One region of the Streptomyces sp. NBC_00820 genome, then DNA from elsewhere that is predicted to be linked to it. Evidence: riboswitches for the same ligand, from Rfam matches in the RefSeq annotation. Region 1 holds a riboswitch; the other holds the start of a gene.
The links. A riboswitch is a leader RNA that binds a small molecule or an ion and turns the genes downstream of it on or off. The one in region 1 is predicted to bind cyclic di-AMP.
Positions count from the first base shown of each region.

Region 1 (3,591 bases):
CCACCGCCGTACGTCGTAACCCGGCCGCGGCCGGGCCAGCTCGGCCGCCAGCAGGACGACGTAGCAGGCCAGATCCAGTACGAGCAGTACGACCGTCGCGTCGTGCAGGACGCCGCGGTCGTCGTCGTTCCACAGGTACAGCCGTGTGCTGTCGGCGGAGAGCAGTTCGGCCCCGGCCAGGGCCGAGACGGACAGCGTCCCGCCCGCGATCCAGTGGTCCCCGCAGCCCCTGACCACCTGCCACGGATCGAACCGCGCCAGCGCGCGGACGTAGAGCAGCAGCCCCAGCCAGAACAGCACCAGTGCCACGTGCGCGAGCCACGCCACCGTCTCGGCCGCGGCCAGCGTCGCCGCCTGCACCGCGAGCGCCTGCGTGGCCACGCAGCCCAGGAACACCGTCCCCGGCATGCGCTGCCCCCGGTGCCGTACGGCCGGCAGGAGCAGCACCGGCCAGAGGAGCGCGGCCAGTGCCAGCAGCGCCTCGGCCACCGTCGGCCGGCCGAGCAGCGAGATCCGGGTGCCGATCACCGCCGTGGCCGCGACGGCGGTGATCGCGACCGGACTCTCCGCCTCAGCGATCCACCGCCGGCGCTGCCCGACGAGCCGCACGACGAAGTCGGCGCCCAGCGCCGACCAGGCGGCACAGGCCAGCCCCAGGGCCACCAGGGACACCACCTCGGCACCCGCCAGATGGAGCCCGACCGACACGATGGCGGTCGCCATGACGGCAGCCCCCGCCGCGGGCGAACGCCCCGCCCACCACACGCACAGATCTGAGATGCCGGGCATACGGCCGATGCTAGGAAGTCACCCGGTCCGGAGGCGGAGGGCACGCGCGCGTGGGGCGCGAGAAAGACGCGTCGCGGTGGGGGAGCGCTGCCGTCAGGCCGGTCGTACGACGCTGTGGACGACCGTGCCGGCATCGGGCTGGACCGGGTCCTCGCGGACGTACTCACCCGGGCGGGGAGCGTGGACCATCACTCCGTCACCCAGATAGAGGCCGACGTGGCTGCCGTCGTCGTGGAGGAAGACCAGGTCACCCGGACGGGCGTCGGCGACGGGGACCGGGGTGCCCGCGCGGGCCTGCTCGTGGATGCCGCGCGGGATGGTGACACCCGCGGCCTTCCAGGCGGCCTGGGTGAGGCCGGAGCAGTCGTACGAGCCGGGGCCGCTGGCACCCCAGACGTACGGCTTGCCGATCTGGGCGCGCGCGAACGCGATCGCCTTCTCCGCCTTGGCGGACGCGGACGTCGGGGCGGAGAGCGGGGTGGGCGGCAGGGGTGAGGTCGGGGTGGACGGCTGGGTGCCGTCCTGCCAGGCGGCGGTTCCCGTCGGCCCGGTCGGGGCCGTGAATCCGGTCAGCAGCCCGCGCGCGGAGGCGAGTTTCCGCTGGACTGCGGTCTTGGCGACGCTCGGGTCGTACGGCTGCCGGGCCGGCGCCTCCGCGCTCGGGGCGGCGTGCGGGCCGTCGACGGCCTGCCGGACGTGGGGAGTGCTCTGCGGGTGCGGCGCGTGCGGCGCGTGCTGTGCGTGAAGGTCGTGCCTCGCGTGAGGCTCGTGTCGCGCGTGAGGCTCGTGCGGACCGTGGGGCGCGTGCGGGTCCTGCGGCGACCGCGCCGGCGTACCGAGGCCGCGGCCGTCTCCCGGACCACGCGCCGTCTCGGGGCCGCGGGCGTCCGGTGGGGTCGGCGGTGTCCCGGAGTTCCCGGCCGCCCACCGGGTCCGCGGCGGCTCCGGGTCCCCGGTGCTCCCCGCGGACCGCGCCGCCCCGGCGTCCCTCGCGTTCTGCTGCCGCTGCCGCACGTTCGAGGCCAGCCGGTCCATCACGCGGCTCTGGTGGAAGTAGTCCTGGGGACGGTCCTGCGGGCTCTCCTCGGACGCGGCCCTCTCGTGCGAGGTGTCGGACCGGCCGCGCTGCCCTGCGCTCCGCTCCCACCCCCCACGCTCCTGGCCGCCCCGTTCCTGGCCACCACGCTCCCGTCCGCCACGCTCCCTGACGGCTTCCTGGCGTTCGGCCGCCGACTCCGCCTCGCGGTAGAAGTCGTCGATCTTCTTCTCGATCTCCTCCACGCTCGGCCCGCCGCCGTCCGCGGCGTGGGCGGGCTCGGCCGTCTGGGACAGGACGGCCACGGAGGTGAGGGCCGCGGTGGCGAGGGCGGGGGCACGGAACCCGGTTCCGTTCGTCCCCGAGGGGTGCGGCTTGCGGTGCGACGCCAAGGGAGGCGACTCCTTCCAACATGCCGCCTACCGGGTTAGCTGTCGGGTTCGGGCGGGTGGTTCGGAAGGTTTGCCCTACGGCCTTGTCCCAGCGGGATGTGGGCCGATTCACCCCAGATCGGTGTGGGTCCCCGGCTCCGGCTGCCCTGCGCGGGCGTACCGGACTCGGCGGAGGCCGCGCGGCCCGGCGACGTTCGCCGGAAGGGGTCGTGCGGCCTGCTCGCAACTTAACCAACTCGTGTGTCTCGTGTGAAGGTTGGTGTGCCATATGTCCGATACGTTTTCGTGACCTGAGGGTGAGATCACGCTGTCGTGACCGGGTGGCTTCGCAGGGTGAGGGGCGAGCTGGCCCGTGTCGCGCGGTGATCAACTCTCCGCGAAACCGGCCATGTTCCCGAGGTGGCGACCGGTTGTCGGTGCGGCGCCCTAGACTCGTAGAGCGATGAGCAGCCTCTTTGACGACAGCTTCCTGGCGGACCTCCAGGCCCCTCGCGGGCGCGAGGAGGAGCCCCCGCCGCCGCCCGAGGACGATCACGCTCCGGAGTCGCTTCCGGACGATCTGTTCGGCGGGAAGTTCGACGTGCCGCCGGACCGGGACGCCCACTACCGCGACGGCGCCCCGCGCCCCGCGCTCGACGCGGCCGCCCTCCTGGAGGGGCTGAACGAGAACCAGCGTGCCGCGGTCGTGCACGCCGGCTCCCCGCTGCTCATCGTCGCCGGTGCCGGGTCGGGCAAGACCCGTGTCCTCACCCACCGCATCGCCCACCTGCTGGGCGAACGGCATGTGCACCCGGGCCAGATCCTCGCGATCACCTTCACCAACAAGGCCGCGGGCGAGATGAAGGAGCGCGTCGAGCAGCTCGTCGGCCCGCGCGCGAACGCCATGTGGGTCATGACCTTCCACAGCGCGTGCGTGCGCATCCTGCGGCGCGAGTCGAAGCGGCTCGGCTTCACCTCGTCCTTCTCGATCTACGACGCGGCCGACAGCAAGCGCCTGATGTCCTTGGTCTGCCGCGACCTGGAGCTCGACCCCAAGCGCTTCCCGCCCAAGGCCTTCAGCGCCAAGATCAGCAACCTGAAGAACGAGCTGATCGACGAGGAGGACTTCGCCGCCCAGGCCGCCGACGGCTTCGAGAAGACCCTCGCCCAGGCCTACGCGCTCTACCAGTCGCGCCTGCGCGAGGCCAACGCGCTCGACTTCGACGACCTGATCATGACGACGGTCAACCTGCTGCGCGCCTTCCCGGACGTCGCCGAGCACTACCGCCGCCGCTTCCGCCACGTCCTGGTGGACGAGTACCAGGACACCAACCACGCCCAGTACGCCCTCGTGCGCGAGCTGGTCGGCAACGGCGAGCGCGCCGCCGAGGACCT
Region 1 covers NZ_CP108882.1:4,925,462-4,929,052, forward strand. Annotated here, with positions in the region: gene OIB37_RS22360 (hypothetical protein) at 1-789, opposite strand, end outside; gene OIB37_RS22365 (NlpC/P60 family protein) at 883-2,217, opposite strand; cyclic di-AMP (ydaO/yuaA leader) riboswitch at 2,226-2,398, opposite strand; gene pcrA (DNA helicase PcrA) at 2,660-3,591, shown strand, end outside.

Region 2 (3,591 bases), 3.6 Mb from region 1:
TGAGCCGTCTGTCCGCCCGTCACGTACTGCCCGAGTTCAGCGAGCGCGCGAGCACGGGCCTGCGCACACTCGATCCCTACTCGAAGCTGTTCGAGAGCCGGGTCGTCTTCCTCGGGACACCGCTCGACAACACCGCGGCCACGGACGTGATCGCGCAGTTCATGCAGCTCGAGCACGCGGCCCCGGACCGGGACATCACGCTGTACGTCAACTGCCCGGGCGGCTCGTTCCAGGCGATGACGGCGGTGTACGACACGATGCGGTACGTCACCTGCGACGTGCAGACCTACTGCCTCGGCAAGGCCGTCGCGGGCGCGGCGGTGCTGCTCGCGGCCGGGACACCGGGCAAGCGGTTCATGCTGCCCGGCGCCCGTGTGGTGCTCGAACAGCCCTCGCTGCCCGAGCCCGCGTACGGACAGCCCAGCGATCTCGCCATCCAGGCGGCGGAGTTGGTCCGGACGCGCGCGGTGATGGAGGAGATGCTGGTCAGGCACACCGGGCGCGACGCCGAACAGGTCCACCGGGACCTGGAGCGCGAGCTGGTGCTGGAGGCGGCCGACGCACGGGAGTTCGGGCTGGTGGACGGAATCGTCACGACCCGCGGGATCGCACCCGCGTCCGGTGCGTCCGGTACATCCGGTGCGCCCGGCACTTCGGACGCTCTGGACGGGAGGTGAGGCGGCGATGCCGCCGGAGGAACTCCCGCCGCTGCCCGCGCTGACCCGCGCCGAGGGCGAGGTGATCGACCGTTACCTCCAGGGGGTGTCGTTTGGATCAGGTCGGATCAGGGCGCGGCGTCCGGTGCGGTGCCTCGCAAGGCGGAGGATCTGCCGCGTACCGGACGTACTCGGCTGATCCGACAACGCGGCGAGGTGCCGTGCCGGGCGTCGCGGACCCGAGCTGATCCAAACGACACCCCCTAGGTGGCCGACCTGCTGGGCCGGATCAACCCGGCGCGCGAGGGCGACACCTATCGGGGGCTGCGCGCGGCGCAGGCCCTCGTGCGCAAGGCGACAGAACTGCGTGACGCGCTCGCGTTGATGCATCGGCGGGGCGAGACGGAGCTGCACGGGGACACGCCGGCACGGGCGTTGCGGATCCTGGACGGCGAGCGCCGTACCGCGCGCGTCGTGCTCCCGCCCGACTGCGTCCGCCGACCCGGACACGCGGTCCGGTCCGAGGGGCCCCTCGTGTCGAGGGGCCGGCCCGACCGGGTCCGAAACGGCCCGAACGACGGACCGCCGACCGGTGTATCTCCAGAACGTTTTCCGGGCCTTCCGACTTGCGCACCGAGGGGGATCAGGGCCCGCGCGGGGCCGCTCCACCGCAGGTCGGGGGCTACGCAAGCGATCTGATGACGCCTCGAAAGCACCACTGTCCACCCGAACGGGCGAGTGGTGAGCAACACCACAAATCCCCGATTCCATTGGGATTTTCGCACCGCCGTGAGTGAAGATCCCTGTCTGACGACAAGCCCCCGCCACAACGGCGGGGCGGTCCGGGCGGACGCCGAGTCCTGCCGCCGCCCGGATGACCGGTCGACAGGAGTGGATCGGCAGGAGTGGAGGACCCGAGCAAGACGGGTCGCCGGGACGAACGTTCGCCGTGAGGCGGGCGGGCGTACCGAGCAGCCCTTGGGGTGAAGCCGCGAGAACGCGGCCGGGCAACTTCGCCAGCCCGAATCCGACAGGTCATCCTTCACAGGCGGCTGACGAAGGGTTGCGCATGACTGCGCTCAATCGTGTCCCGTCGCTGATGGCCAGGGCCGGTACGGCCTCGGCCCTCACTCTCGCCGCCGTGGGCGGCTCGATCGCGGTGCCCGGCCTCTCCGCCGACGCCTCGGCCGCGACCATGGCGACGAAAGCACTCCAGGTCGCGGCCTCCAAGAAGGGCTCCCCGTACCGTTACGGGGCCACCGGTCCACGCAGGTTCGACTGCTCGGGGCTGACGCTGTACTCGTTCAAGAGGGTGGGCAAGAGCCTGCCACGCACGGCAGCCCAGCAGTACAACAAGACCCACCACGTCTCCGCCGGCCGCCGCAAGGCGGGGGACCTGGTCTTCTTCCACTCGGGCTCCAGCGTCTACCACGTCGGCATCTACGCCGGTAAGGGCAGGATCTGGCACGCCCCCAAGACCGGGACGGTGGTTCGCCTGGAGAAGATCTGGACCAAGAGCGTCTGGTACGGCCGGGTCAGCTGACCTCGGCTCAGGACCGGAGCGGCTCCCGCCACCGAGCCGCTCCGAGCGCCGTCAGCGCCGCCCCGGTGCCCGCCCGCCTGCCGCGGGCGGCCCGGGGCCGACGCGCCCGCCCACGCACCCGCCCACGCGCCCGAGACCCTCAGCGCACCCGCCTGCCCCGCTCCCGCTCCCGCTCCCGCTCCCGCCGGGCTACGGCTCCTGTCGGGCCGGGGCACGGCTCCCGTCGGGTTACGGCTCCTGCTGCCCCGCGGCCGTGAGCGGCTCTGCCGGGACGGTCCAGGGCAGTTCGATGGAGACCGTCTTGCCGCCCTCCCGGGTGGGGCGGATGCGCAGCCTGCCACCGCATTCGGCGGTGAGGCAGCGGATGATGACCATGCCGCGCCCGTTGTCCTGCTGAACCGCGGCGGGCAGTCTCTTCGGGAGGCGTGGATGGCTGTCCGTCACACCGACGCGCAGGCGTTCGTCGCGGTCGAGGGCGATGTCGACGGTGAAGGTGGGTGACTGGCCGAAGGTGTGCTGTACGGCGTTGGTGGCGAGTTCCGAGACGATGAGCCGCACCGTGTCGGCCGTTTCGCTGCCCGACGGCAGACCCCACTCCGCGAGGATGCCCATGACGTAGGAACGGGCCGCGGAGACCGAGGCGGGATCGCTCGGCAGAGTGACGGATGCTTCCAGGTGATCTGCCATGGCGACGTCGTCCCTTTCCACGGAACCGCGGTCCGGCGAGGAGCGGAAGGTTCGAGTACGGTCCCGCACTGGTGGTTCCTCGTCAGACTGCCATCATCGGCGCCGGTCAGGGGACCGATCCACCAGGATGTGCATATATCTGTCGCTCGAAGCGGTGAACTCTGCGACCGGAGACCGCATTTGGGCGGCCTTCAGGGAGTATGAAGGAGGAGCCCATGCAGAACGGCCCCGCGGTACGACGCCGCAAACTCGGAGCCGAACTGCGCGCGCTGCGCGCCGGGGCGGGACTCACCAGCGGTGACGCGGCCCGTCTGGTGGGCTGGCACCAGTCGAAGGTCAGCCGCATCGAGACCGGTTCCAGTGGCGTGAAACCGGCGGACGTGCGGTTACTCCTGGACGCCTACGAGGTGCGGGACGGGCAGCTGTGCGAGCTGTTGCTGATGCTGGCGGGCGCGGAGGACGCGGGCGGCCGGCACCGCTGGTGGCACGCGTACCGCGGGGTACTGCCGCCGACGTACCGGGACTTCATCAGCCTGGAGTCGCAGGCGAGCGGGATGCGCACCCTGGAGACGTCGGTGGTCCCGGGCCTGTTGCAGACCCCGGAGTACGCCCGGGCGGTGACCCGGGCGGCGGTGGAGGGCGTGCCCGGGGAGCGCCTGGACGCGCTGGTGGAGGTGCGCCTGGCCAGGCAGGACGTGCTGCGCG
Region 2 covers NZ_CP108882.1:1,299,296-1,302,886, forward strand. Annotated here, with positions in the region: gene OIB37_RS05985 (ATP-dependent Clp protease proteolytic subunit) at 1-677, shown strand, start outside; partial or broken gene OIB37_RS05990 (hypothetical protein) at 924-1,142, shown strand; cyclic di-AMP (ydaO/yuaA leader) riboswitch at 1,592-1,722, shown strand; gene OIB37_RS05995 (C40 family peptidase) at 1,726-2,199, shown strand; gene OIB37_RS06000 (ATP-binding protein) at 2,428-2,886, opposite strand; gene OIB37_RS06005 (helix-turn-helix domain-containing protein) at 3,102-3,591, shown strand, end outside.
Region 2: it holds a riboswitch for cyclic di-AMP, as region 1 does, so the genes downstream of both, OIB37_RS05995 (C40 family peptidase) here and OIB37_RS22365 (NlpC/P60 family protein) in region 1, are expected to answer to the same signal.